3 regions of the Methylobacillus methanolivorans genome follow, and region 2 is predicted to be linked to each of the others. Evidence: riboswitches for the same ligand, from Rfam matches in the RefSeq annotation. Region 2 holds a riboswitch; each other region holds the start of a gene.

What was found. Region 2 has a riboswitch for thiamine pyrophosphate ahead of LG202_RS01870 (TonB-dependent siderophore receptor). Riboswitches for the same ligand answer to the same signal wherever they lie in the genome.
Region 1: linked by a shared signal. The riboswitch ahead of LG202_RS06350 (sodium:solute symporter family protein) and the one ahead of LG202_RS01870 (TonB-dependent siderophore receptor) in region 2 are both predicted to bind thiamine pyrophosphate.
Region 3: linked by a shared signal. The riboswitch ahead of thiC (phosphomethylpyrimidine synthase ThiC) and the one ahead of LG202_RS01870 (TonB-dependent siderophore receptor) in region 2 are both predicted to bind thiamine pyrophosphate.

What each region holds. Positions count from the first base shown of each region.
Region 1 covers NZ_BAAILT010000002.1:1,085,626-1,095,568, reverse strand. Annotated here, with positions in the region: gene LG202_RS06380 (alpha/beta hydrolase fold domain-containing protein) at 90-902, opposite strand; gene LG202_RS06375 (LysR family transcriptional regulator) at 1,173-2,186, shown strand; gene LG202_RS06370 (Crp/Fnr family transcriptional regulator) at 2,190-2,897, opposite strand; gene LG202_RS06365 (PEP-CTERM sorting domain-containing protein) at 3,127-3,771, shown strand; gene LG202_RS06360 (LLM class flavin-dependent oxidoreductase) at 3,820-4,818, opposite strand; gene LG202_RS06355 (protein adenylyltransferase SelO) at 5,084-6,640, shown strand; gene LG202_RS06350 (sodium:solute symporter family protein) at 6,724-8,175, opposite strand; TPP riboswitch at 8,222-8,326, opposite strand; TPP riboswitch at 8,432-8,537, shown strand; gene LG202_RS06345 (3-oxoacyl-ACP reductase) at 8,582-9,367, shown strand; gene LG202_RS06340 (LLM class flavin-dependent oxidoreductase) at 9,378-9,943, shown strand, end outside.
Region 2 covers NZ_BAAILT010000002.1:112,316-122,258, reverse strand. Annotated here, with positions in the region: gene LG202_RS01880 (di-heme oxidoreductase family protein) at 1-962, shown strand, start outside; gene sulP (sulfate permease) at 1,039-2,688, shown strand; TPP riboswitch at 2,744-2,843, shown strand; gene LG202_RS01870 (TonB-dependent siderophore receptor) at 2,908-5,076, shown strand; gene LG202_RS01865 (MFS transporter) at 5,281-6,516, opposite strand; gene LG202_RS01860 (helix-turn-helix domain-containing protein) at 6,586-7,017, shown strand; gene LG202_RS01855 (ATP/GTP-binding protein) at 7,153-7,689, opposite strand; gene pnuC (nicotinamide riboside transporter PnuC) at 7,686-8,294, opposite strand; gene LG202_RS01845 (DUF779 domain-containing protein) at 8,345-8,719, opposite strand; gene exaC (acetaldehyde dehydrogenase ExaC) at 8,816-9,943, opposite strand, start outside.
Region 3 covers NZ_BAAILT010000004.1:377,437-387,379, forward strand. Annotated here, with positions in the region: gene LG202_RS11710 (sigma-54-dependent transcriptional regulator) at 1-730, opposite strand, end outside; gene LG202_RS11715 (sensor histidine kinase) at 737-2,410, opposite strand; gene LG202_RS11720 (hypothetical protein) at 2,525-3,535, shown strand; gene LG202_RS11725 (substrate-binding domain-containing protein) at 3,535-4,014, shown strand; TPP riboswitch at 4,042-4,152, shown strand; gene thiC (phosphomethylpyrimidine synthase ThiC) at 4,221-6,107, shown strand; gene LG202_RS11735 (TIGR00645 family protein) at 6,161-6,691, opposite strand; gene LG202_RS11740 (pseudouridine synthase) at 6,808-7,986, shown strand; gene LG202_RS11745 (YidB family protein) at 8,015-8,407, shown strand; gene LG202_RS11750 (undecaprenyl-diphosphate phosphatase) at 8,506-9,315, shown strand; gene LG202_RS11755 (AsmA family protein) at 9,401-9,943, shown strand, end outside.

The DNA.
Region 1 (9,943 bases), 970 kb from region 2:
TTTAGCGCGGCTAAAAAACGCTCCTGTCGTTGTTGCTCTACTTGTACTGTCTGCAGAGCACCTGGTCAGGAACACTTCGCTGAGTTTTGTTAGCCGCTGTTAATAGGTAAACCGGCGTGCCCAGCCTGGCGGCGCAGGAAATCGACTACCTCGCGCAACATGGGCTGGTGGGCGGGCAATTCGGCGTGCTGGACGCCGGCAAAACGCGACACCTGGGTAGGGATGCCGGCCTTGATCAAGGCGCTGGCGTATTTTTCCGCCTCGATATGCAGCACGTCGCATCCGGCAGTGGCGATCATGGCGGCGGGCAGGCCGGCAAGGCGCAGCGATTCCAGCGGTGCGGCATAGGGATGCATGCGTTGCGTGCACTTGGGCAGGTATTGCCGGTAGCGCTGCGCGCATTGCGCCGAGGTGAGCTCTGACTTGAGCCTAGCGGCGTCGCCCAGCAGGGTCATGCTCGGGTCCAGCATCGGCGCGATCAGCACTTGCGCGGCAATGCTGAATTCCCTGCGGTCGCGCGCCATCATGCTCAGGCCCGCTGCGATACTGCCGCCCGCATCGTCCCCTGCTACCACAAGCAGCTTGGCGGACATGTTCAGGCGGCGTGCGTTGTGTGCGGCCCATTGCGCAGCGGCGTAGGCATCTTCCGCCGCCGCGGGGAACGGGTGCTGTGGCGCCAGGGCATAGCCGACGGAAAGGACGACGGCAGGGCAATGGTGTGCGATAAAACTGGCGGGAAAGTCTGCATCGTCGATGCAGCCCGTATTGAAGCCGCCACCGTGGAAATACAGCACCAACGGCACGTTGCCGTCCGCCTGCGCGCGACGGTACAGCCGAACGGGGATCGCTCCCTCGGGTCCGGGGATGATGAAGTCTTCACGGGAAACGCGCGGTTCGTTCACAATCGGTCTGCATTCGCTGATACTGGATGCGACACATTGTGATCGTTGTTGCTAATTTAATAATCTTCTTAAATGTGGAAACACTGTTCGTAATTTACTAACAATTGTGTCCAGCAAGTCATCAGCATGGGTTTATGCGGTAAGAATTACAGAATAGATAATTGCATGTATAGCTGTGTGCACTGCTGTTTATTTTTGAATAATGTATTAATTTGTATGTTGATTGTTAGTAGAATGAAGAATAATTGATATATAAATTAAGACATCTCTATGGATAGATTTCAGGCAATGCAGGTGTTCACCCGGGTGGTGGATGCCAATAGTTTCACGCGTGCTGCAGATAGCCTCGGTTTGCCGCGAACGACGGTGACGACTACCATCCAGGCGCTGGAGGGACTGCTCAAGGTGCGTTTGCTCAACCGTACCACGCGTCGCTTGAGCCTGACCCCAGATGGGGCTGCCTACTATGAGCGCTGCATGCGTATCCTGGCCGAGGTGGACGAAACCGAGGCTTTGTTCCGCGACGTGACACGCGGCCCAAGTGGGCGGCTACGTATTGATGTTCCTGCCTCAATTGGGCGCTTGATTATTATTCCCAAACTGTGTGATTTTTATACGCGCTACCCTGATGTAGAGCTGGTGCTGGGCATGAGCGATCGCCCGGTGGATATGGTGCAGGAGGCGGTTGATTGCGTGGTGCGTGTTGGTGAATTACAGGATTCGACCATGGTGGCGCGACGTATCGGTGCTTTTCATCTCGTGACTTGTGCTGCTCCGCGTTATCTGGAGCAGCACGGTGTGCCACAGAGCTTGGAAGATTTACAGCATCATCATGCCGTGCATTACTTCTCCAGCCGCACCGGGCGGAACATGGATTGGGATTTTGTTGTCGATGGCCATGTGACCGAGGTGAAAATGACAGGGAAGGTAGCCGTCAACGATAGTGAAGCCTATGTTGCCTGTGCGCAGCAAGGTTTTGGCTTGATTCAGGTGCCGCGCTACATGGTGTTACCGCATCTTGAATCTGGTGAGTTGATAGAAGTCTTACCGCAGTGGCAGCCCTCCAGCCACCCGATTTCAGTGGTGTATCTGCATAATCGGCACTTGTCTCCAAAAGTCAGGGCTTTCGTTGACTGGATTGCTGAATTGTTCGGTCATTGCCCGTTGTTGAGCGGTTGTCCTGACAATATGTTGGACAAGGAGTGTCACTTCGCACAATGCGAGCAGGGCAACACCATTCGCGAAATCATTGATCGTAATAACACTGCCGAGGCTGTGTTCTAGGCCTCATGCATGCAACAGCGCGGCGTATTCCTGGCGGACGACCTGATAGCATTCGCATGCCATGCGCTCCAGGCCGGAACGGTTCAGCACATGAATATGGCCTCGACTGTAGCTGATCAAGCCTTGCCGCTGTAGCTTGCCAGCAGCCTCCGTGACGCCTTCACGCCTGACGCCCAGCATATTGGCGATCAGTTCCTGCGTCATGATCAATTCGGTTTTCTGTAGCCTGTCGAGGCTGAGCAATAGCCAGCGGCAAAGCTGTTGCTCCAGCACGCAATGACGGTTGCAGACGGCGGTCTGGGTTATTTGCGTGATCAATGCCTGGGTGTATCGCAGGAGTAAATGCGCAACGGTATGGCTGTGATCAAAAAGATGCTTGAGCGTGCTGGCGCGGATGCGATAGCCATATCCTGCGCTTTGCACCACGGCACGGCACGATGAGGTGTTGCTGCCCATGATCACGGGTGTGCCCACCATGCCTTCACCACCGACAACGGCAATTTCTGCGGATGCGCCGTTTTCCATCACGTAGAGCAATGACACGATAGCATCGGCCGGGAAATACACATATTTCAATACTTGTGCCGATTCGTACAACACATCACCCAACTGCATGGAGTATGGCTCCAGGCTTGCTATTAGTTGCTCCTGATCTACCAGTGGCAGTGCATTGATCAAGGTGTTGTGATGTGGGGTGAGCGGTATATCCATATAGCCTCCAGCCAAGGTGCTGCAATTCAGTATATGCCGATCAATTTAACCTTGAGCGCTCAATTTCCCTGCATTAGTCCGATTGGGCTAATTTTCCTATAAATCATTAAGTTATGTTCGGTATCGCACAGTGGGGAGTTTGGCTGCCATGCATGCTCATCCAACCTGGCGCTCATAGCTGGGCTTATGTAATTTTCTTAAGCATGTTTAATGTGAGAAGGAAGAGAAAATGAATAAATTGACGATGGTAGCTTGTGGAACACTACTAGCTGCAAGTAGCGGGGTAAATGCAGCGAATATCGTGGTGAATGGTAGTTTTGAGGCCGATACTATTTCGGGTGCTTATGAGCAACTGGCTAATGTGACTGGCTGGTACTCTGACGGTCTGTTTGAGATACAGCGTGGCAGCGATCATGGTGGTTGGTCAGCGTTCAATACTGCATACGATGGCGAGCAATATCTGGAGTTGAACTCTACCAACCTGACTTCAATCTGGCAGGATTTGTCGACAACAACAGGGCAGCTTTATAACTTGAGCTTTGCCTACTCAGGCCGTTCCGATACTCCGGGGGGGCTTAATAGCGCACTGGAAGTGTATTGGGGCGGGAACCAGGTGGTTGCAACTTCAGTTACCTCTCACAGCGGATGGGTGATCTATAACTTCAGCAATCTGGTAGCTTCTAATGCGCTTACCACGCTCAAGTTCACTTCGATTGAGCCACAGAATGCACCTTCCTATGGTTCTTTCCTCGATGGTGTGGTGGTCACCGCAGTACCTGAGCCTAGCACTTATGGCATGCTGGCATTGGGGCTAGGCGTGATGGGGTTGATCAGCAGGCGTAAACGCCAGCAGGATCAACATCACCTGTATTAACACCTAGTGGTATACATGCCCCTGGCCAGGCTTATTGCCTGGCTTTTTTCATTCTGTGGACAGTTGTTCGCGAATGGTGGCAACGGCACGATATGATTGCAAGCGTACTGCGAGGTCAAACACATGGCCAGTCACCATTAATTCGTCAGGCATGAGGTCATTCAGTAGTTTCCTCAACCCGGCCTTTACGGTGGTAGCAGAGCCAACCAGCGAGCAAGCCAACATGCGCTCGACGCTTAATTTCTCGGCAGGTGTCCAGTATTGCTCAATATCATCTACGGGTGGTGGCAGTTGGCCCGGCGTGCCACGATGCAAGTTGGTAAAGCCTTGTTGCTGCGAACTGAACCAATAGCGCGCTTCCTCATCGGTATCGGCTACCAGGATATTGGCCGTGACCATGAAATAAGGCTTATTCAACGAGGCTGATGGCTGGAAATTGCGGCGATAGGTATCAAGTGCCTGTAGCAGGAACGTGGGTGAAAAATGCGAAGCAAAGGCAAATGGCAGGCCATGTGCTGCGGCAAATTGAGCACCATATAAACTAGAGCCCAATATCCACAGGGGGATGTTTAATCCGGCTCCAGGCACTGCACGGATGCTTTGGCCCGCCTGGGGCTGGGCGAAGTAATGCTGGAGCTCTGCGACTAAGTCCGGAAAATCTTCCCCATGGGCATGCAGGTCGCGTCGCAAAGCGCGCGCTGTGGTCATATCGCTACCGGGAGCACGACCCAGCCCAAGGTCGATGCGCCCAGGGTAGATGGATTCCAGCGTGCCGAATTGCTCGGCAATCGCCAGTGGCGCATGGTTGGGCAACATGATGCCGCCAGCGCCGATGCGTATTGTCCTAGTGTGGCTGGCAACGTGACCAATCACGACAGAAGTGGCTGCACTGGCAATGCCCGGCATATTATGATGCTCTGCCAGCCAGAATCGTCGATAGCCTAGCTCCTCGGCAAGCTGGGCCAACGCGACGGAGTTGCTGAAGGCCTCTGCTGGCGTGCTACCTTGCACAATAGGGCAGAGATCAAGAATGGAAAATGGAATCATCGCTTTTCAATATCCAGGTGGATGTTGCAGAGACATTGCCATATTCCCATGGTTCTGATGAAAGTAGTACTAGCTCAACAATTTCTGTGGGTAACTTTGTGGGCAGCATGCGCATGAGCTGGCTAAACGGTTGTTATATCATGTGGAATTTGCTATTGCCTATTTATTGTGCAGCCTGCCAACTTAATTTATCTCAGCAGAGAACATACAATAGGCAACGCTGTCATTCTATATGACCTTTGATAATGAAATCCCCACTGTGATGATGCCTACTTTTGATAACCGTTTCCTGCGGGATTTGCCTGGTGACCCGGATACTACTAACCAGTTGCGTCAGGTGTATGGCGCCTGTTGGTCACGTGTGATGCCCACTTCGGTATCCGCTCCCAAGTTACTGGCTTATTCGTCCGAGATGTTGCAGGCACTGGGCTTGAGTGAGGAAGACATTAAGTCCCCGGCCTGGGTGAATGCTTTGGCTGGCAATGGCCTTATCCCAGGCATGGAACCTTATGCCATGTGTTATGGAGGTCACCAGTTTGGACATTGGGCCGGGCAGTTGGGCGATGGCCGCGCGATCAGCCTTGGCGAGGTAGTAAACAGCCAGGGTCAGCGCTGGGAGTTACAACTCAAGGGCGCGGGCGTGACACCCTATTCACGTATGGCGGATGGCCGTGCCGTGTTGCGCTCATCGGTACGCGAATTTCTTTGCAGCGAGGCGATGCACCATCTTGGCATTCCCACTACGCGTGCCCTGAGCCTGGTGCAGACCGGTGATGTTGTGATTCGCGATATGTTTTATAACGGCAACCCGCAGGCTGAGAAGGGCGCAATCGTATGCCGTGTATCGCCCTCATTTATCCGGTTTGGCAATTTCGAGATTTTTGCCATGCGCCAGGATAAACAAACGCTGCAAACGCTGGTGGATTTCACTATTCACCGTGATTTTCCTGAGTTGGCTGATTTCCCCGAAGATGAGCGTTTAGCCGAGTGGTTTGCCATTGTCTGTGTACGCACTGCGCGCCTGGTCGCACACTGGATGCGCGTGGGCTTTGTCCATGGCGTGATGAACACCGACAATATGTCGATTCTCGGCCTTACTATTGATTATGGCCCTTACGGCTGGGTGGATAACTTCGACCCTGGCTGGACGCCCAATACCACTGATGCCGCAGGCCGTCGTTATTGTTTTGGTCGCCAGCCCGAGATTGCCCGCTGGAATCTGGAGCGCTTGGCGCAAGCGTTGTATGCCTTGAAGCCAGAGCGGGAAATTTACGACGAAGGCCTGATGCTATTCGACCAGGCTTACAACAAAGAGTGGGGTGCCGTGTTGGCTGCCAAATTTGGCTTTAGCCAGTGGCGCGATGAATATGAGCCTTTGTTCACCGCAGTGTTCGATCTCATGACCCAGGCCGAGATCGACATGACCGAATTTTTCCGCAAGCTGGCCTTGATCGAAGCCACCCAGCCAGACTTGGACATCTTGGAAAGCGGGGCCTATAGCGATGCACTATGGGAAACCTTCAAGCCCAGGTTCAGTGATTGGCTCAAGCAATATAGCCAGGCAACGGTTGCAGATGGACGTGACCCAATAGCCAGGAAAGAGGCCATGAACCGTGTCAACCCGCGGTATGTCTTGCGCAACTACCTGGCGCAACAAGCCATCGATCTGGCAGATGCTGGTGATAACAGTTTGATAGAAGAGTTGTTGGAAGTGTTGCGCCAGCCTTACGACGAACAGCCAGGCAAGGAGCGCTTTGCTGCCTTGCGACCGGATTGGGCCAAGCACAAGGCTGGATGCTCGATGCTGTCTTGTAGTTCCTGATTTAATACTTCACTTCACATAATATCAAGGGCGAGCGCAGCGATGCCCAATCGCTGCGCTCGCCCTTTGAGTTGTTAGGGTCGTTAGAGTTGCTCTTGATCCAGCCTGCGGCTTGCATGTGTCAACGAAGCAAGCTCGAAGTGTTCCTTGCGACGTTTGAGCAGGCGGGTGATGGTAATGACTGCTACGGGGGTCAAGGCCGCCAGCAGGAAGGATTCTAGCAAGTGGGTCGCGGGTTCATTTGGCGTGGGGAACATGGACAATCCTGCGACCAGTCCGGCAATGGTGCCCATGACCGCTTCTCGCCCGGTATGCGAGCGGCTGAACAGGCCGAAAAAGACCGGGAAAGCCGCCGCCGAGCATAGCAGGTCGGCGAGCAGGAATAGGTAAAGCACGCTGTAGCCCTGTGCAGCAACAATCAACACCGGGATTGCGACCAGCAGCACTAGCCAGCGTGACAATCGCATCAAGCTCGAAGCGCTACGCTTAGGCATCACTCGCCCGATATCCACAGCCACAATGCTTGAAATCGCGCTGATCGCGCTATCTGCACTGCACATCACCAGGGATATACCGAGTGGAATCAGCGCAATGGCCAGCCAAAGCGGGATGTTGGGCATGACCACGCTGAACAGCGCTACCGAGCTATCACCTTGTGGTGTCATCGCCATGAAGGCCAGGCCGAACAAGCCCATGATGAAGATGAATGGCACGACCAGCAAACCACCCAGCAGGAAGCCGTTACGCATGGCAGGGATGTCTTTCGCAGAGTAAATGCGTTGCCAGTTGCCTTGATGAAAGATGCCGGTGAGCAGGATGGCGACGAAGAAGGTCAGCCCGGCCTTGATGCCACCAATATCGTGTAGGTCGATGAGCTGCGGTGCGGTTTCGCGCAGCTTGTCCATGACAGGCACCACGCCACCGGTTGCTTTCCAGCCAATAAATACCAGTGCTGCCAGCAGCGGGATGATGATGACGATCTGCACTTTGTCGGTGAAGATAGAGGCACGCAAGCCACCATAAGTGGTGTAGAGCAACGTGAAGCCGAGCACGATGGCTGCCGTGGCCCAGAGCGGCACTGGCGCAAGGATGGTCACCATCTTGGCGATGGCGGTGATCTCCGCACTCATGGCGATAAATAGGTAAAACAGCATGATGCTGAGTGCGAGCAGATACATTGGCTTGCCATAGCGCGCGATGAGAAACTCGGTAAGGGAGTGGCCATTGGGCATGAGTTCACGCATGCGCTTGCCGAGCGGGATCATGGCAATGCGCGGCGACATCGCGCCAAGGGCATAGCCGATCACCGCGGTGAGGCCGCCCCAGGTAGCCGCTTGAGCTGGCGAGAACAATATCCATGCACCGAGGGAAGAGGCGAGTAGCACCATGACACTGGCAATGGAGCCTTGGCTGTTGCGGGCGACGATGAATTCTTCAAGATTACCGCGATAACGGCGCGAGTAAGCCATGCCGAGAATGGCGAAAGCGGCGGCGAAAAAAATCAGCCAAGCGAGCGTGGCTTGTGTACTGAGCATCTTGTGGTGACTCCTGTAATCAACGAACGACAAGGAGTACGCAAACCCGATGCGGTACTTCCTTCCTTTCGCCAGCATGATCTGGATCAAGTATTAAGGGTCATGGCCCATTGCCATTTCTCAGCCGTGATCGGCTCCCCCAGGATTGAACGGGCCAATAGCAAGTGGCCGTTCTGGTGCCGGATTATAACGACTTTCATCACGATTTTCACAATGCATTGGATGTGAATCGTTCATATTCCGTGCTATGGTTCAACCTTTCGGCACGGGGTGCCCTGATGGAATGGTTTCCACAGGGCTGAGAGCAAACCCGTATACCTGATCCAGATCATACTGGCGGAGGAATGCCTGTCGCAGCCCTGGCTGCGGTGTCTTCCTTTGTCATGATTTACTGCAAAGGAATGACATGAACAATCCATCAGCCCCACAACTCCGTATTCAAGACCAAGTCGTGCTCGTCACCGGTGCCGCACGCGGGCTGGGCCAGCATATTGCCCGTGCCTTCCTCGATCAGGGTGCAAGGGTCGTCATCAATTATCTTCATAGCGAGGCTGCCGCGGCCAGGCTCGTGGCTGAAGCGCCTGAACGTGCATTGGCGATAGGTGCGGATGTGAGCGATGCAAAGGCTGTGCGTTGCATGCTGGAGCAGGCACAGGCACATTTCGCTCAGCCAGTGACGACGGTGGTCAACAATGCGCTGCCGGATTTCAAGTTCAATGGCGATGCCCGAGCTCATGCTGCCGATCTTGGCTGGGAAAGCCTGCAGCAACAGTTCGATGGGGTGGTGAAGGGCGCGTTGAATACTGTGCAGGCGGCCTTGCCTGGCATGTGTGCACAGGGTTGGGGGCGGGTGATCAATATCGGCACCAATTTGTTCCAGAACCCGGTAGTGCCTTATCACGATTACACTGCTGCCAAGGCGGCCTTGTTGTCACTCACACGTACCCTGGCACAAGATTTGGGGCCGGGGGGCATTACTGTCAATATGGTGTCGGGCGGCTTGCTGCGTACAACCGATGCTTCTGCTGCCACGCCAGAGGCCGTGTTTGATCTGATTGCTGCCAGTACACCATTACGCCGCGTGACGACACCAGAAGAGTTTGCCGATGCGGTGCTGTTTTTCGCCTCGCCCTGGTCGCGTGCCGTGACGGGGCAGAATCTCGTTGTGGATGGTGGCTTGGTGAAGAATTAGGGCTGTGGTGATGATGCACATCAATTTATTCCTGTTCGGTTGCGGCCACCACAACGCTGCTTGGCGCCACCCGGATTCCCAGGTCGAACGCCTGGGTGATATTCGCTATTACGAGGAAATGGCCCAGCTAGCCGAGCGTGGCAAGCTGGATGCGGTGTTCTTTGCCGATGGGCATGCGACCAATAACATTACTGATGGGCCGCGCTGGTTCCTCGAGCCAGTGACCATGCTGACAGCCATTAGCCGTGCTACCAAGCACATCGGCTTGGTGAGCACCATTTCCAGCACGTTTTACACACCTTTCCATGCAGCAAGACTGATGGCATCGCTGGACCATATCTCCGGTGGACGTGCAGGATGGAACGTGGTGACGTCGATGTTTGATGTTGAAGCAAGGAACCACGGTTATGAAGCGATGCCCGGCCATGCTGAGCGCTATGCGCGGGCTGAGGAATTCATCCAGGCGGTATTGCAACTGTGGGATAGCTGGGATGATGGTGCATTGCTCAACGACCGCGCGGGAGATTACGTTGATGAAAGCCGGGTTCGGCAGATCAATCACCAAGGCGCACATTT
Region 2 (9,943 bases):
ATCAATTGCAGGAATTCGGTGCGCCTGGCGTCAATGCTGAAGGCCGTGCGCATCTGCATTATGAAGAAACCTATGTCCTCTTAAATGGAGGTGAAATCGTCAGCTTACGCAAACCACGTATTTCATTCAGCAATCTGGCATATGGCCCTATGCCAGATAATCTGCAAACCTCTGCCCGCATTGCCCCCGCGATTTATGGCATGGGCTTGCTCGCCGCCATCCCGGATAGCACATTGCTAGCATTGGCGGCCCAGCCCAAGCCTGGCACGATCAAGGGCAAGGTCAATTGGGTGTGGAGTGCAGAACAGCAAAAAACAGTGATTGGCCGTTTCGGCTGGAAAGCCAATGTCGCCACATTGCGTGAGCAAACCGCCAGCGCCTTGGCTGGCGACATGGGGCTAAGCTCGCATCTGTTCCGCCATGGCAATTGCGCCGAAGAGCAAATTGCCTGTCAGCAAGCACCCGTTTCCGGCATGCCTGAAATATCCGCCGCACAGCTCGAGCAAATGGAATTCCATCAACTTGCGCTTGCTGCCCCTGCACCCCGCCAGCAACAGCAAGCCTCCATACAGCACGGGGCCTTGCTGTTCCGTCAAGCCCAATGTGCAGCCTGCCACCAACCAGAAATCAAGACAGCGGCTTTCCCGCGCCTGACAGCCCTTGGTGAACAGCTGATCGCGCCCTATACCGATTTACTCCTACATGACATGGGGCCAGCGCTTGCTGACCAGCGCCCGGATTTTGCTGCCAGCGGCAGCGAATGGCGCACCCCGCCACTATGGGGCATTGGCCTGGCCAAACAAGTGGAACCCCATGTAGGATTTCTGCACGATGGCCGGGCGCGGACTATTCTGGAAGCGATCCTGTGGCATGGCGGCGAAGCAGAAGAGTCGCGCAACATAGTGCAACAGATGTCGCCACAAGAACGCCAACAACTGCTCGATTTCATTGAATCCCTATAAGCCGCTACACATCATCTTGCCGAGGTAGGTAAAGAGGCTATGATATGCCTGTCACTTGCCTAGCGTCCCTTACATCATGATCGCGATTCTCGAAGCCAAGCATGCTGGCTTGCTCTCCCGCCAATATTGGTACCGCAACATCATGTCGGGGCTGATCGTCGGGGTGGTGGCCCTGCCACTCGCCATGGCGTTTGCCATTGCCTCCGGGGCCAAGCCGGAACAAGGCCTGTATACGGCGATTGTCGCAGGTACACTCGCCTCACTCTTTGGCGGCAGCCGCTTGCAGATCACCGGGCCGACTGGGGCCTTCATCGTCATCCTCTCAGGCATCACTGCAAAATATGGCATTGCTGGCTTGCAGATCGCAACCCTGATGGCAGGTATTATGCTGCTCATCATGGGGCTAGCGCGCATGGGCAGTGTCATTCGCTATATCCCGGAGCCAGTCATCATCGGCTTCACCAGCGGGATTGCCGTCATTATTTTTGTCGGCCAATGGCAAGACTTCTTCGGGCTTGCGCCACAAGCGGCACACCATTTCCACGAGAAATTACTGCGCCTGATCACAGCACTGCCCCACCTGGAACTGCACACTACCTTGATGGGTATCTTCACCCTGGCGGTTTTGCTGCTCTCCAATCGCTACCTGAAAAAAATCCCTGGTCCATTGGTAGCCATCGTCTCGGCCACTGTGCTTCAATCCATATTCAGTTTCAAGGAAGTCACCACCATAGGCAGCACATTCGGTGGTATCCCGCAGGCCCTACCACAATTTTCCCTGCCAGCCGGTATCAGCGCTGCCACCATGCTGGAATTGATCGGCCCTGCCTTCACCATTGCACTGCTGGGTGCGATTGAATCCCTGCTCTCGGCGGTCGTAGCGGACAATATGGCTGGTACCCTCCATCAGTCCAACCAGGAGCTGATTGGACAAGGCATTGCCAACATCGCCTCGCCATTATTCGGTGGATTTGCCGCCACGGGCGCACTGGCGCGTACGGCAACCAATATTCGCAATGGCGGCAACAGCCCGCTTTCTGGCATCGTCCATGCGCTCACGCTGGTATTGATTGTGATATTGCTGGCACCACTGGCAGCAAATATACCGCTCGCGGCACTGGCGGCCATTTTGTTCGTCGTGGCTTACAACATGAGTGAAGCACATCGCTTCTTGCATATGGTCAAGACCGCACCGCGTGCAGATGTCGCCGTGCTACTGATCACCTTCCTGCTTACGGTATTCAGCGACTTGGTGATCGCCGTGAATATCGGCGTCATGCTTGCCACGTTATTGTTCATGAAACGCATGGCGGAAACGGTCAGCATCACGCAATTGAGCGATGCTGACCTCCAGCAAGAATACGGGCAACGCACATGGTGCCTGCCACCCAGCACATTGGTATACCGCGTAGAAGGCCCTTTGTTCTTTGGTGCGGCAGAACATTTACAACACCGGCTGCAAACCCTGCGAGAGGATACCGATACCATTGTGCTGAGGATATCGCGGGTACCCATCATGGATGCCACCGGCATGCAAGCTTTGTGGAACCTGCTGGATACCTGCAAGCATCACAATATTCGCCTGGTCATTGCCGAAGCCAGGCCCAATATCCTGGAAAAATTGCGCCGCTCAGGCCTGGTTAGCCAAATTGGTGAGCAAAATGTGCTACCACACCTGCAATTGCTGTGGCCTAGCACCGTCACATTAGGCGCAGTTCAAAAATAACCTCACCCTTATTCGCAACAAACTGGCGTTTTCTTTACATTTTTTGGTAGTATACGGCCCACGCTAGGGGTCCTGAAGAGTCAAATCTTCGGGTGAGAAAAACCCTTGAACCTGACCTGGATAATGCCAGCGTAGGGAAGCGCAAAGCCACTCAAGGTCCATCCCGGAGCTTCTTTGTTCATTCCTGCGCGTGCCTTTCCGTAACGCGAGTGAACAACAATGCCAGCTTTCCCTTTCCGTCACAAACTTAGCGTGCTAGCAGTCGCCTGCACATTTTCGCCTGCTGCCTTGGCACAATCGGCAGATACCGAGGATAGCGCATTGCCGGAGCTGGTCGTTTCCTCTGCATCAGCGGATACTCAGGCACGGCGGGCTAGCATTGGCAGTTTTTCCGACCGATCCTTACTGGAAACACCGGCCTCAATTACGGTCGTGACACAGGAACAGATGCAGGATCGCAGCGTACGCTCCGCCACTGATGCAGTGAAATGGGATGCCAGTGTGCAAAACTCCTACAACGCTGTTGGCCTTGCAGATTGGTTTGCGATTCGCGGATTCGTATTGGATCAGGGTGCCAACTATCGCAAAGACGGACTGGTGATTCTGGCGCAAGCCATGGTGCCCATGGAAAACAAGGAGCGTATCGAGATATTGAAAGGCCTGGCAGGCCTGCAATCAGGCATCGCTGCTGCAGGCGGCATGCTCAACTATGTGACCAAGCGCCCCACCGATACGCCGCTGCACACAGCAACTTTTGAGGTACGCGAACGCGGTACGGTATATAGCGCAGTAGATATTGGCGGACGTACTGAAAACGGCATCTTCGGTTATCGCATTAATGCCGCGGCGGAAGACATCAAATCATATATTGATGGCTCAACAGGCAATCGTAACTTCATTTCAGGTGCGTTTGATTTCCACCTGAGCCCACGTGCGCTCTTGCAGCTGGATCTGGATTATCAGCATAAATCGCAATTGACCGTACCAGGCTTCCAGCTGCTTGGGCCTGAACAGCGCATTCCGACAGGTATTCGCGCCAAGCAGATGCTCAACGATCAATCCTGGAGCAGCCCTGTCGTCGATGACAGCCACAATATCGGCGTGAAGTTCAACTACACACTAAACGACCACTGGCGTACCACCTTGCAGGCCAATCAATCAGTCCTGCATCGAGATGATGCGGTGGCTTTACCCTCAGGTTGTGCAGCCCAGGGATTATATGTCGGTTATTGCAGTGATGGCGGCTATTCCCTCTATGACCTGCGCCGTAAAAATGACAAGCGCTCCATCACCACTACCCAGGCGCTGCTACAAGGCGATGTCACCACAGGTGTGGTAAAGCACGACCTGACAGTCGGCCTTTCGACGCTGCGTCGTCGCGATCACTTTGCCGACTATGTTTCGCCATATGTCGGTGATAGCAACATCTACAATCCTGTCTATTACGACAATTACTCACCAGCAGAGGTCAAGCCCGTTCATTTGCGCCGTAAAGATGAAGAGCGCGCGATGTTTGTACAAGATGTCATGACCCTGACCGAGCAGCTCAAGCTACATGCAGGCCTACGTTACGTGCAACTCAAACGTGACCAGTTCAACTCATCAGGAACCACCACCCGTAGTACCGATGATCAATTCATCCTGCCGAGTGCAGCATTGGTTTACAACGTGCAGCCAGCAGTAGCGGTGTATGGCTCTTACTCCCAAGGCCTGGAACCAGGTGGCGAAGCGCCCACTGGCACGACCAATGCAGAAATCATTATGGACCCTAGCCGCTCTCGGCAAATAGAGCTAGGCGTAAAAGCGGAGCCAAGCAGCAAGGTGAGCTTGTCTGCTGCAGTATTCCAGATCAAGCGCCAGAATGAATACGTCAACGACAATGGAAATGGCACGCAGACTTATGTGATGAACGGCATGCAAGTCAACCGTGGCCTGGAACTGGCCGCACAAAACCGCATGACACGTGACTGGATGCTGGGTGGCAGCTTCACCGCTTTACAAGCACGGGCGGAAGGCACAGACGATGCACGTATCGAAGGCAAGCAAGTGGGCAATGTGCCGAGATTCAAATCTGCAGTGTATAGCGAATACACATGGCCTGGCTTGCCTGCGCTCAAGCTGAATGCAACCTGGCTTTACTCCAGCAGCAAAAACTTCTCCCCCAGCAATGACATTGCTGCTTTAAACAAAAAGGTCGAAGGTTATCACGTGCTGAACCTTGGGGCTCGCTATACAGCCAAGCTTGGCAACACAGCCACTACCTTTAGGGCTGGGGTGGACAATGTGTTCAACAAGTTCTACTGGGGCGATGCATCCAGCGCTTTCGGCGGCTACATGATTCCAGGCGCACCACGCGTATTCCGCGTGTCCGCGCAAATTGATTTCTGATCAAACGAGTGCGCGGAGCTTGATGACATAAGGCAGGATAGCTCGATGAAACTTGTCGGGAAGCATTGGGAATACTGCCTCCCAAGCCAGGGGCAGAAGCAAAACTCACCCCTATCAAGCACGATGAAGACACGATAGTTTTCTAAGGTTGTCTTGCTACAGATAATAGCAATCACTGGCATCGGGATAGCAATATCAACCCTTTCAACCTGTCCCTTTCCCAGTCAGTTGGGGCACGGCAATTGCAATCGCGATGATCATCATTCCGCCAGCCAGCAAAAACGTCAGCCGCATCCCTGCGGCGATTGCTGCGGGATATGCATGGATAAAGTCTTCTGTGCCAACGCCCAAAGCGAATACTGCCCCCATCACGGAAGCACCTACAATCAAGCCAATATTGCGAGCTAAACCAAGCAGGCCGGCAATCGTGCCGTGAATATGTCTGGGTACGTTGGCAAGAGCTGCTGTATTGTTGGCAGCTTGAAAGAGTTGGTAACCCGGCGTCAGGACGATAATAGAAACAATATAGCCATTCATACCCACCCAATTTGGCAACAACGCTAACAGAAGCGTGCCAACAATCAGTAGCATAAGTCCAATCAAAAGGGTTCGGTGACTGCCTAAGGTGTCAACCAGCTTTCCTGACACGACGCCGCTAAAGATCGAGATCACAGGTCCTATCGCCATGACCAGGCCCACCTGCGTTGCTCGCAACCCAAGCCCCAGACCAAGATAAAATGGGCCAATCACGAGTGTCGCCATCATGACGGCAGCCACCAGCAGATTGATAGCGAGATTGGGCAGTAGCTTTGCATTCAACACCTGCCATACACTGGGAGCTGGCGCTTTCCTGTTGATTGTCGGGGTTGGCAATATCCAGAGTGCCAGTATCAAGGCAATCAGCGCCAGTGGAAGCTGTATCAGAAAAATGCCTCGCCACCCCGTGACCAAAAGCAACCATCCACCAAACGCTGGGCCAAGTGCCGTACCTAGCGCAGATATGGTTCCCAGCAGGCCCATGGCTTGCCCCAACCGAGCTTCGCTAGCGGCCTGGCGCATCATCGCCATGACGAGCGTCATGAGAAAGGCTGCACCTACTCCCTGAAGGGCTCTTGCTCCAATCAGCCACCACAGGTTAAGCGCAATGCCGCAAGACAGTGCGGCCACAGTGAACAATCCCAAGCCCGCAATGAGCATCTGTTTCAGCCCATAGCGGTCACCAAGCCGCCCGGCGACCACGGACATGATCGTCATGGTGGCAAGATAAGCAACGACAACGGCCTGCACTTGCGAAAACGGTGCCATAAATGCCTCAGCCAACGCAGGCAATGCGATATTGGCAATACTCGTTCCCAAAGAGGCCATCAACATTGATAGTGCCAGCGTGAATCTGACGCCCGCCTGCTTTCTTGCAAGGGTGAATAATTTGCCTACGCTCATCGTCCTTATCTCTTGTCCTGCTCTATAGATCAGGGCATGCTAATACTTCAAGTCAACTTGAGGTCAAGTATGGAGTTTATGGATATTGGCGAAGTCGCAGAAAAGAGCGGAATTAAACCCTCTGCCCTGCGTTACTACGAAGAAACGGGGCTAATTACTTCGGTATCACGGCATGGTTTGCGCAGACAGTTTTCCGCAGAGGTGCTTTTACAACTCAAGCTGATTTCCATCGGAAAATTGGCAGGCTTTTCGCTACAGGAAATTGCCGGGATGTTTGATCAAAACGGCACACCAGACTTGCCACGCCAGCTGCTCCACCAGCGCGCGGACGAGATTGATCGACAAATTCATGAGCTAAAGGCGCTACGGGATACATTGCGCCACGTTGCAGACTGTCCAGCACCATCACACATGGAATGTCCTACTTTCCAGCGACTGATTAATGTGGCAAACAAACGGGGCTGGAAAAGTAGAAGCAAGAAGCGATCAACAAAACCCTAGGCTACCAGTTGGGGACTGTATTGATACGCCTAAACCTTGCCTACAACATCAGGCACAAGCAATAAGCTCAGCCTGATGCAGGCTTTCACATACCCTTCTCTAATTTTTTGAGTGTATCCGTGAAGTGAGCGTTGCTTACGCTGATTGTGATAAAGCTAACGATAAATATGCAATGGTTTGCATCTCGCGTTGCTGCATGCAGCCATCCACGAGCCGATATGTGATGCCAGCATCCCGCAGTTTACACAGTAACCGAGCATGTACCTTCTGGCGCACCTCGTCGGACTCGCGCTGCATGCCATCAGCTACCCATGGCATGGTCGGCGCAGTGACTATCGTCGCAGCATAGTCATATGCCGCTGCCAGTCTCACAAGCGCCATGTCTGCCTGCCCAAAGTAATGTTCGCTATAGACAATCGTCATCAGCGGCGTGGTGTCACAGAACAATAGACGGTTGGCATGTCGCTCAGCCTCTTTCTCACGCTGGCGTTGTGTAGTGGCAATCATGAACTGCTCGTCGGCACGTGGCGTACGTTGAAATGTCTCGACGAACTCGCGCAGGTATTCTGGCACCCATGCCGTACGATAATGCGCTGCCAGTGCTTCCGCCAGGGTGGATTTCCCAGTGGATTCAGCCCCAAGAATAGCAATACGCGGCACCATATTTTTCATGGCAGGACGACAGTCGCTGACAATGACTTTTTCCAGGCCCGCAAGCCCAACACGGCTAGCACAACGAACAGGCCATAGAGCAAGGCTGTCAAATAAAGATGCTTGTATGCATAGAGCGCGATGTAGAGGCCATCTATCAATATCCACATATGCCAGTTTTCCAGTATTTTGCGCGTAAGCAGGCATTGCGCCACCAAACTGCCCGCCGTCAGGAAAGCATCGATATGCACGACATCGCTATCCGTCAAATGATGCAAGAGTAATGCACCGCTGGCATAAACAAACACCCAGCTACCAGCCGCCAGCAGCCAACCGCGACGAGACAAGCGTGTCACGGTCACACCTTGATGATCGCGCCCGCCGAACAGCCATTGGTAAGCGCCCCATAGCGACACGGCAATAAAGACGAACTGCAACAGCATATCGCCATAGATGCGGGCATCGTAGAAAACAACGGCATACAACCCGGCAGAAGCGATTGCAAACAGCCATGCCCATGGCGACTGCCGGATATTCAGCAGTACCATGGCGATCGCTAACGCGAAAGACACTATTTCAAGCAACGATGTTTGCAGGAAACCCCAAAGCAGCAGAGGATCACTCATGACATACAGTAATGAAGATGGGCAGGCATATTAACTGATCTGCCTGTCGATCATCCACAGTTCTCAACAGGCTCCAAATCCTGTAATTCTTCATCCGTGAACAAGCGCGAACGGATGAGGAAATGCCTGCCCGTCGCCTGCTCCAACGAAAACATGCCGCCATGCCCAGAGATCGCATCCAGCGTCAGGTGAGTGTGTTGCCAATATTCAAATTGGGTCTTGTTCATGTAAAACGGCACCCCATGCACCATGCCCACCTTGACATCAGAACTGCCCAACAAGAACTCCCCCTCTTGCAAGCACATGGGAGCACTGCCCTCACAACAGCCACCAGATTGATGAAACATCAGCTTGCCATGCCTGGCCTGTAGTTCATCAATCAATGCCGCCGCCGCAGGCGTTGCCACTATCCGACTTGTCGCCATGTCATCTCCTTCATACCCACATTTACCCAGCCAGCAGAAACAACAACGCCCGGATTGAAGCAGTCAATCCGGGCGTCCATTCAAGCGCCTACTCTACTAGAAGAAACCCAGCGCATTCGGGCTGTAGCTCACTAGCAGGTTTTTGGTCTGCTGGTAATGATCCAGCATCATGCGATGGTTTTCGCGGCCAATACCGGACTGCTTGTAACCACCGAATGCAGCATGCGCAGGATAGAGATGGTAACAATTAGTCCAGACGCGACCAGCCTGGATAGCACGTCCAACACGGAATGCACGGCTACCATCACGTGTCCACAAGCCAGCACCCAGGCCATACATCGTGTCATTGGCAATTTCCAAGGCTTCCTTCTCATCCTTGAATGTAGTGACGGAAAGCACTGGGCCAAAGATTTCTTCCTGGAAAATACGCATCTTGTTGTGGCCCTTGAACACGGTAGGCTCAATGTAATAGCCCTCGCTCAGGTCACCAGCCAGCTTGGTAGACTTGCCGCCAGTCAGCAACTCGGCGCCTTCCTCCAGGCCCAGCTTGATATAAGACATGATGATCTCAACCTGCTCGCTCGAAGCTTGTGCACCAATCATGGTGGACTTATCCAATGGGCTACCCTGCTTGATCGCCTTCACTCGCTTGAGCGCACGCTCAATGAACTGCTCATAGATAGATTCCTGAATCAGCGCACGGCTTGGGCAGGTACAGATTTCACCCTGGTTAAGGGCAAACAGGGTAAAGCCTTCAAGCGCCTTGTCGAAATAGGCATCATCCTTGTCCATGACATCTTCAAAGAAAATGTTGGGAGACTTGCCACCCAGCTCCAGCGTCACAGGGATCAAGTTCTGGCTGGCGTACTGCATGATGAGGCGCCCTACAGAAGTCGAACCAGTAAACGCGATCTTGGCGATACGTGGGCTGGTTGCCAGCGCCTTGCCAGCCTCTACACCATGACCATTGACGATGTTAAGCACACCATCAGGCAACAAATGACCAATCAATTCCATCACGATCAGGATGGAAACCGGTGTCTGCTCGGCGGGCTTCATGACGATACAATTGCCCGCAGCCAGTGCAGGCGCAAGCTTCCAGGCCGCCATCAGGATAGGGAAATTCCAAGGGATGATCTGACCGACAACACCCAGCGGCTCATGAAAATGATAGGCCACTGTCTCGTGATCAATCTCGCTGATGCCACCTTCCTGCGTACGAAT
Region 3 (9,943 bases), on a different contig from region 2:
TGACTTCATCAAGGAATAATGTGCCGCCATCAGCCATCTCGAATTTGCCGATACGGTTTTTCACTGCGCCGGTAAAAGCGCCGCGTTCGTGGCCAAATAGCTCAGATTCCAACATATCACCGGGAATGGCCGCACAGTTGACGGCAACAAACAGGGCATCCTTGCGTGGTGAAAGCTGGTGGATCGCTTGAGCGACTAGCTCCTTGCCTGTGCCGGTCTCGCCTGCGATCAGCGTGGTGGCTTTTTCTGGTGCGACTTGCCTGATGGACTGCTGTAGCTTCTGCATCGCCGGGCTTTGACCGATCAGTTGGGTATCTTGGCTGGCTTCAGCCCGCAAATAACGATTTTCCAGTTTTAGTCGGCTCAATGAGAGCGCGCGCTCAATGGCGATTTCCAGCGTGCTGAGGTCGAAAGGGCGCAGGATGTAATCAGATGCGCCTAGTTTCATGGCTTCTACTGCGGTAGAAATTTCCCCTTGTGCGGTGACGATAATGGAGGGGACATCAATGCCTTCCTGTTGCATGGTGGCTAGTAGTTTCAGGCCGTCCATCACAGGCATGTGCAGGTCGCTGATCACTAAATCTATGCCGCCTTGACGCAAGATATCAAGCGCTTCGCGCCCATTTTCTGCCAGCACCGGCTGATAGCCTGCTTGTTTGAGGCTGATTTCCAGCAGGCGGCGCATACTGGGTTCATCGTCCAGTGCGAGGATGTTCTTGAGTTTGCTCATGCGGGTTTACACTCCATTGCGCGGAAGCTGGATAACGAAAGTCGCGCCTTGATGATCATTGGGTTCAACATGAATGCTGCCATGATGGGCCAGGATGATTTGGCGCACAATCGCCAGCCCCAGGCCGATGCCGCCATTTCGTTGCGAGAAGAAGGGATCGAAAATCTGTTCCCGGTGTTCAGCTGTGACGCCAGGGCCATTATCAGAGACTGCAATGACAACCTGTGTTTGCGATTCCTCAAGATGAATCGTGATCTTGCCGTTTGGGGGCAGGATTTGTATGGCGTTGAGCAGCAGGTTGAGCATGACTTGGGTCATTTGCTCGTCATCGCACTCACAGATAATGCTCGTACTGGTCTGCAGGACAATTTCAATATTTTTCTTTGCAGCCTGGCTACGCATCATTCCAGCGCACATTGTCACCAGTTCAGTGATGTTCGATGGTACCAGCTCAGGGTGGCGCGGCTTGGCGGAGTCGACCAAGGTGTTGACTAATTTATTGAGCCGCTCGGTTTCCTTGATGATAAAACCACAAATTTCCTGGCTTTCAGGGGCAAGGCTGGTATCGCGCTGTAATAGCTGGGCGGATGAGCGCAATATGCCTAGCGGTGTGCGCACCTCATGGCTCATGGCTGCTGCCATTTCTCCGGCAACTGCAAGTTTTGCTGCCCTGGTCAGGCTTTGCTTGGAGTGGTCAAGATCCTCCATCATTTTGGCAAAGGCACGAGACATCTCGGCAATTTCCTCCGGGCCGCCTGCGGGAGGCAGTGAGGCATCGGGATTGCGCAGAAAACGGGTGGCAAACTCGGTCAGGCGTGTGACAGGACGGGTAATGGCACGTGCTACCGGTATGGCAATCACAGTGGCCAATAGCACTGTGACAAGCAGCAGGCCAGCAAAGATATAAGCCATCTGGCGCACTGGAGTAAGCGCTTGTGAACGGTTCTGTGCAATGCTGACCTGCCAGTTAAAACCACGATAACCTTCGTAGCCACTAGCGGTGGCATTTGCGATCAAGCGCCTGTTGTTCTGCGTTTTAGCCCAGCGATCTGTCGCTGCAATCAGCTTGTCCTGTGCAAATAAGGCTGCCGCGCTACGGCCTGAAATGCCGCTTTGCAGGATTTGTTCAATTTGCTGCCAGTTGAATACTACAACGATGGTGCCTAAGAGTTTGTCATCATTGAAGTCGTCGTTAATGTCGGTATAGATAGGTAAACGGTGGCCTTCAAGCTGGCCGAGCTTGATGATCTTGTGCTGGATGAGAGTGTGCAACCAAGGCTTGAGCCTGGGCGCAAATGTCCCCAGGCGCGCCGGGTTGCTGGCCGCAATGACCATGTCTTGACGATTCACCACGTAAAGCTCGGTGTAAATATCCGAGTAGCTATCCTTGAGCTCGGTCAGGAAGGACGACAGGCGTTTGTCGATATCGCCGATACGCGCATCCTGCATGACATCGAGCTCGCTCCAGGAGCTGACGTTTTGCAAGCGCTCGAACATCATGCGGTCGATTTCCAGGGCCGTTGCGGTGGTCTGCGTCTGCATGCCGTTCTGAATGGCGCTCTTGAGCGCGCTCCTGGCTTCGTAGAACGCCAGGCCGGTGATCAATATGGCAGGTAGCAGCACCGCCAACAGGAAGGCGAATAGCAATAAATGCCGGATAGATAGCGCTTTTCGCCACATATCATTCAGTGCGAGAATGCGCGCTATTGGGGGAAATCCAGAAGCTCATGCTCTGGCGATCTGTTAAGGGTGTAGGCCTGATTGGAATCACAGGTGGTTTGTCCGGAGAAAAACATGCGCATTATGCACTTGCTTCTTGTAGCCAGTGTAGCCTTGAGCCTGAGTATCTGCAAGATTGCAGCTGCGGCAGATGAGGCCGATACCCAGCCTGGATTTCTCGATGGATTCAAACTGGGCGGCTATTCCAGTGCCGGTATCAATCTACATCCTGGTGGCAAGGCCGATGCCCGCTTGAATGAAGTGAGTTTGTTTGTCACCTGGGATAATGGTGGTCGCCTGCGCTTTTTCTCCGAACTTGAGGTGGAAAAACCACTGACTTGGTATAGCGGCGAAGGCACGACCGGGCGAGATTCCTATTTTGATGTCGAGCGTTTTTATCTCGATTACAACCTCTCTGAAAAGCTCAATTTACGTAGTGGCCGTTTCCTGACGCCGACCGGGCGCTGGAACGTGGTGCATGCAGCACCGTTGGTCTGGACATCATCACGCCCGTTGGTGACCAGTCGCTTGTTTCCTGAAGCGGTCAATGGTTTCATGGTGTATGGCGCTGCGCCTTTTTCTGATAAGGCTTTTGAATACAAATTCTTCATGGAAGCTGTGCAGGAAAGGCATCGTGACCGTGATGACAGCATTCCCTACAAGGATAGCAAGGGCATGCGTTTCGAGATCACGGGCAAATTCAATTGGGGTTTGTCATTACTGGAGACGGCGGAGGACCTGCGTTACAGTGCCACGCGGTATCGCATGGTGGGGCTGGATTTCATGGTGCAGCACAAGGGCTGGGAATTCAGTGGAGAAACGCTGCAACGGTTCTATACCAATGGGCACGAAGGCGGCAGTGGTGCCTATCTGCAAGTGGTTGCTCCGTTGCAGAAGCACTGGTTTGCGATTGGCCGTGTCGAAAATTTCAATCGGCCCGCGGAGGGCTCTAGCGAGCGCTGGGTCGTGGGGGCTGCCTGGCGGCCTTTGCCATCAAGAATACTCAAGCTTGAATATGTCGGGGGGGATCAAGAGCGTCTTGAATCTCCCAAGGGTTTCATGGCTTCGTTTGCGATCCTGTTCTGATGCGCTGGCTATTTCTTTGCCTGGGTTTGCACTTGTTGTTGCCTGTTGCAATGGCGGCAGAAGTGGCAACGATTGCCGTGATCGTGCCCAAGGAGCAGAATCTGCATGCCTTCAGCAAGGCAGAGCTGGCGCTGGTGTTCTGGCGAAAGAAGCTCTATTGGGGCAATGGCAAGCGCATAGAGCCTGTTAACCTGGGTCCGGAAAGCGCCTTGCGCCAGCGCTTCTCGCAGCTCATTCTCGATAGTGTTCCGGAAGATCAGGTGGAGTACTGGAACGCGCTGTATTTTCACGGTACCTCGCCTCCACATGTCGTACGCACACAGGAGGCTATGCTGCGTTACGTCGCAGAAACACCAGGCTCAATAGGCTATATTGACGCATGCAGGGTGGATAACCGTATCAAGCCTGTGGCCTGGTTGTTGCCTGATGGCAGCTTGAGCCATCTTCCTCCCGTATTGAGTTGCTCATCATCGTCTTGATCAAATCAGGGTTTTAACGTACATTGCGCCAATCGCTAGGGGTCTGCTTTTGTATTTGTATGAATACGATGGCAGTGAGAATTACCCTTTGAACCTGACGTGGATAATCCCACCGTAGGGAAGCGCAGTTTGGTTTGATGGGGCAAGCTCTATTCTTTTCCCTATTGGTATTCCAAAAACGCTTCCCGCTATTTTTGGAGCCAATGATGAATGCCACCGACAAAGACCTGCATGCCAAGTTTCTTAATGAAACTGCGGAGATTGATGCAGGCACCAAACAATCCTTTGCCAACTCCCGCAAAATCTATGTTGAAGGCTCGCGCCCGGATATTCGCGTGCCTTTCCGTGAAATCTCGCTTTCTGATACTCCGTCTGCTTTTGGTGCAGAAAAGAATCCGCCGGTTGTTGTCTACGATACTTCCGGCCCCTATACAGATCCTGCTGTTAACATCGACATCCGTAATGGCTTGCCGGCACTACGGGCTGGCTGGATTGCCGAGCGTAATGACACCGAGCAGCTGGATGGCCCAACGTCAGACTTTGGCAAGCTGCGCAAGCAAGACCCCAAGCTAGCTGAGATGCGTTTTAACCTGACGCGCAAGCCATTACGTGCCAAACCTGGCAAAAATGTAAGCCAGATGCACTATGCGCGGCAGGGCATGATTACTCCCGAGATGGAGTTTATTGCCATCCGCGAAAACCAGCGCCGCGAAAACATGAGCGAACTACTGCAAACCCAGCACGCAGGTCAGCATTTCGGTGCCAGCATTCCCAAGGTGATTACGCCAGAATTCGTGCGCGACGAAGTGGCCCGTGGTCGCGCGATTATCCCGGCTAACATCAACCACCCTGAAATCGAGCCCATGATCATCGGCCGCAATTTCCTGGTGAAAATCAACGCCAACATCGGTAATTCTGCGCTTGGCTCTTCCATCTCGGAAGAAGTGGAAAAAATGGTCTGGGGTACGCGTTGGGGTGGTGACACCGTGATGGATCTTTCCACCGGTAAAAACATCCACGAGACCCGCGAGTGGATCATCCGTAACAGCCCAGTGCCGATTGGTACCGTGCCAATTTACCAGGCCCTGGAAAAGGTCAACGGCAAGGCCGAAGACCTGACCTGGGAAATCTTTCGTGACACCCTGATTGAGCAGGCAGAGCAGGGCGTGGACTATTTCACCATCCACGCGGGGGTACGTCTCGCCTATATACCGATGACAGCGAAGCGCATGACGGGCATCGTGTCGCGTGGTGGTTCTATCATGGCCAAGTGGTGTTGGGCTCACCACAAGGAAAGCTTCCTCTATGAGCATTTTGAGGACATCTGCCAGATCATGAAGCAATATGATGTGTCGTTTAGCCTAGGTGACGGCCTGCGCCCAGGCTCTATCTATGATGCCAACGATGAAGCTCAGTTTGCTGAACTGAAGACCTTGGGAGAGCTGACCCAGATTGCCTGGAAACACGATGTACAGTGCATGATTGAAGGCCCAGGCCACGTGCCCATGCACCTCATCAAGGAAAACATGGACCTGCAACTGGAACACTGCGGCGAAGCGCCGTTCTACACACTGGGCCCATTGACCACCGATATTGCCCCAGGTTATGACCACATCACTTCTGGCATCGGCGCTGCCATGATAGGCTGGTACGGCTGTGCCATGCTCTGTTATGTGACACCCAAGGAACATCTAGGCCTGCCGGATAAGGAGGACGTGCGCGTTGGCATCATTACCTACAAGATTGCTGCGCATGCCGCCGACCTGGCCAAGGGCCACCCCGGCGCGCAGATTCGCGACAATGCCTTGTCCAAAGCACGTTTCGAGTTCCGTTGGGATGATCAGTTCAACCTTGGGCTTGATCCGGAAAAAGCCAAGGAATTCCACGATGAAACCCTGCCGCAGGAAGGTGCCAAGCAGGCGCACTTCTGTTCCATGTGCGGCCCGCACTTCTGCTCCATGAAGATCACGCAGGATGTGCGCGATTACGCTGATAAGCTGGGCGTGGATGAACAGGCTGCGTTAAGCAAAGGCATGCAGGAAAAGGCGATTGAGTTCGTGAAAAAAGGGGCAGAGGTCTATCAAAAAGTGTGATGCTGAATTGCTAGCAAAGCGTTAAAAAATGGCCAGTGCTTGCTGGCCGTTTTTTATTGGTGATGTTTATCCTTTTCCGCAATGTGATCCATGATCGCGAAGAGTAGCCCGGTCACAATGAAGGTGACGTGAATGCCTACCATCCAGGCCATTTGCGTATTACTAAGATGTTCTGAACTACTGCTGCTTTGATGCACAAAGGCTTTGAGCAGGTCTATGGCAGAGATTGCCACGATGGAGCCAATCAGCTTGAGCTTGAGTCCCGAGTAGTCAACTTTCCCCATCCATTCTGGTCGGTCTTCGTTCTCTGCGACATCAATCTTGGAAACAAAATTTTCATAGCCGCTAAAAATCACCATGATGAGCAGGTTGGCCACCAGGGTAATGTCGACCAAGGCAAGTAATGAAAGCACGACTTCCTGCTCTTGTGCTTCCAATACATGGCTGGCGATATGCATGAACTCCTGGGCGAATTTGACCAGCAGGATGACCAGGCCACCCACCAAGCCCAGATACATCGGAGCTAGTAGCCAGCGACTGCGGAAGATGGTGAATTCAAGACAATGTTCGATGATTTTGAACATGGATGCTGGCCGACTAAACGATTAAGGGAAAGCCATTATAAGGTGGCTCTTGCTGGTATCAAGTGACATGTTGAAGCTGTCCAGACCGGCTAAGCCTGCTATGTTAAAATCCCGCCATGACCACGCTTAAATTGAAACCCGGCTCTATCTCCAGCAAAGATGCCAGTAAGCCTCCAGTGCGCCGCCCAGATCCAGCCAAGCGTTCTCGGACGACTGCTCCAGCGCCTAGAGTGAGGCCTCCTGAAAACTCGGTAGCGGATACCGCTGCAGCAAAACCAGCGAGGGCTAATAAGCCTGAGCGAGAGCGGTCGGGCAGGCCAGAGGCTGCTAGGCGTACTGCGGAAAGAGCACCTGGTGATGGTGCGGGTAGAAAACCCGCAGCTAACAAACCTCCTCATGCCAATAAGCCCAGGTCTATCGCACGAGAGGGGCAGGTGCGCCAATTTGCTGACCGTGATACGCCGCGTCGTGGTGGCAAGGCCAGGGATGGTTTTGAGCAAGGAACATTCAATCAGGATAGAAATACCAATCCCAAGTTTTCTCCCAAGCCTGTTGCTAGCCAACCAGAGTTGCCCAGGCTTTCCAAGCGCATGGCTGAGCTTGGTCTGTGCTCACGTCGCGAGGCGGATGACTTCATCGCCAATGGCTGGGTGACGGTCAATGGTGAAGTGGTCGATGTGTTGGGTACACGCGTATCACCCGATGCCGAGATCAAGGTCAGCAAAGAGGCGCAGAAACACCAGTCCGAGATTGTTACTATCTTGCTGCACAAGCCAGTGGGCTATGTTTCCGGTCAGGCGGAAGATGGATATGAACCAGCGGTTGTGCTGGTAAGCCCTGATAACCATTGGGATGAAGACCCGACCCAGATTGTATTCAAACGCGGACACTTGCGCGGCTTGGCTCCGGCAGGCCGTCTGGATATTGATTCGACTGGTTTGTTAGTGCTGACCCAGGATGGCCGCGTGGCACGCCAATTGATCGGAGAAGATTCGACAACTGAGAAGGAATACTTGGTGCGTGTGACGGGTACACTCAGTGAAGATGGGCTGAAAAAACTTAATTTCGGCCTTAGCCTTGATGGTGTCAAGCTCAAGCCTGCCAAGGTGTCTTGGCAAAATGAGGACCAGTTACGTTTTGTCCTGCGCGAAGGGCGCAAGCGCCAGATTCGCCGGATGTGTGAACTGGTGGGTCTCACCGTGGTCGGACTCAAGCGTGTGCGTATTGGCAGTGTCGTGCTTGGTAAATTGCCTGTAGGAACCTGGCGTTATTTGCGCCCCGGCGAGCGCTTCTAGCTAGCTATCATGATTGAAGGAAGTGTGAATGGGATTATTTGACAGTATTGCCGGATCGGTGATGAACAAGGTAGCTGGCAACAGTGGCAACCCGATGATACAAGCCGGACTTGAGCTGATGAATAAATCGGGTGGGCCGCAGGGCGTGCTCGATAAGTTGCGTGCCAATGGGCTGGGTGCCGAGGTCGAGTCGTGGCTGGGTTCTGGAAGCAACTTGCCGTTAAGCTTGCAACAGGTAGTGCAGGTGTTTGGAGCGGAGTTGATCAAGTCGATGGCGGCACAGCTTTCCCTGCCTACCGATGATTTTGGTCGCAAGCTGGCGGAGTATCTGCCGCAGGCGATTGATAAATTAAGCCCTGATGGCAAGTTGCCAGGTAGCCAGGCTGAATTAATGGCGCGGGCATTCTCCTTGATTAAGTAACATGGATCATTCCTGCTGAATCGTCGGGGGGCGGTTCATCGCAGGTTCACAGGCATGCTGCATGATGCCGCTCATATCAACAATAAAGATGGCATGACATGGATTTAATACTATTACTCAAGGCGTTTATCCTCGGCATCGTGGAAGGTGCCACCGAATTCCTCCCCATTAGCAGCACTGGCCACTTGATCATTATTGGTGACTTGCTCGATTTCAACGACGACAAGGGCAAGGTGTTCGAGATCGTGATCCAGTTGGGTGCGATTATGGCCGTGTGTTGGGAGTATCGCAGCCGCTTGACCTCGGTGGCCACTACCTTGCATACCAATACTTCGCAGCGTTTTATCCTGAACCTATTTGTTGCATTCTTGCCTGCAGCTATTCTCGGCTTGTTGCTGCACGGCTTCATCAAGGAGCACTTGTTCTCCTCGATTACCGTGGCATGCGCATTGATCGTGGGAGGTTTCGTCATCCTGCTGGTAGAGAATCTCTATGCGCATGACAAGGCGCCTGCCGCCAAGGCATCAAATCTCAACGAGATTACCGCTTGGCAGGCGCTAAAAGTGGGGTGTGCGCAATCACTGGCGATCATGCCCGGTGTATCTCGCTCTGGCGCTACTATCCTGGGGGGCATGATCTTTGGCCTCAACCGCAAGACGGCAACCGAGTTTTCGTTTTTCCTTGCTATCCCGGTGATGCTGGCGGCAACTTTTTACGATGTGTACAAGAACTTCAGCCTGTTTGTGGTTGAGGACCTGGCGATGTTTGCCGTTGGCTTTATCACTGCATTCCTGGCTGCACTGGTGGCGATCAAGACCTTGATCCGTTACGTCGCTAACCACGATTTCAAGGGCTTTGCCTACTATCGTATTATTCTTGGCATCATCGTACTGGCTTACTACTGGTAATCACTCGCATCGTGTATCACTGCCGGTCTGGCACTGGCAGTGATACACTCGTTTTCTTCTCGCTCAATCAAAACAGGATAGGTTAATGAATAAAATCCTTAAGTATTCCTTGTTTGGCCTCGGCGGAATCGTTCTGGTGTTGGTCATCATCGTGGCGATTTTTGCTGCCACCTTTAACCCGAACGACTACAAACCCATGATCGTGCAACTGGTCAAGGACAAGAAACAGCGCACGCTGAATATCGAAGGTGACATCAAGCTTGCTTTCTGGCCCAAGCTGGGAGCTGACCTAGGCAAGATTTCCCTTTCCGAGCATAACAGTGACAAGGAATTTGCCGCTGTAGATGGCCTCAAGGTGTCTGTGGCCTTGATTCCCTTGTTGAAGAAGGAGCTTGTGGTAGATGCTGTCTACGTGGATGGTGCGCGAGCCAATATTGTGCGTTACCAAGATGGCAGCACCAATTTTGACGACCTGCTGAGTGAGGACAAGGACGAGCCATCGCAGGAAATCAATTTTGATATTTCCAGTATCAACGTCAGCAATTCTGCCGTGAGTTTTCATGACGAAGCCGCGGGTAGCAGCTATGCGGTCAAGCAGTTCAACCTCAAGACCGGGCGCGTGGCGCTG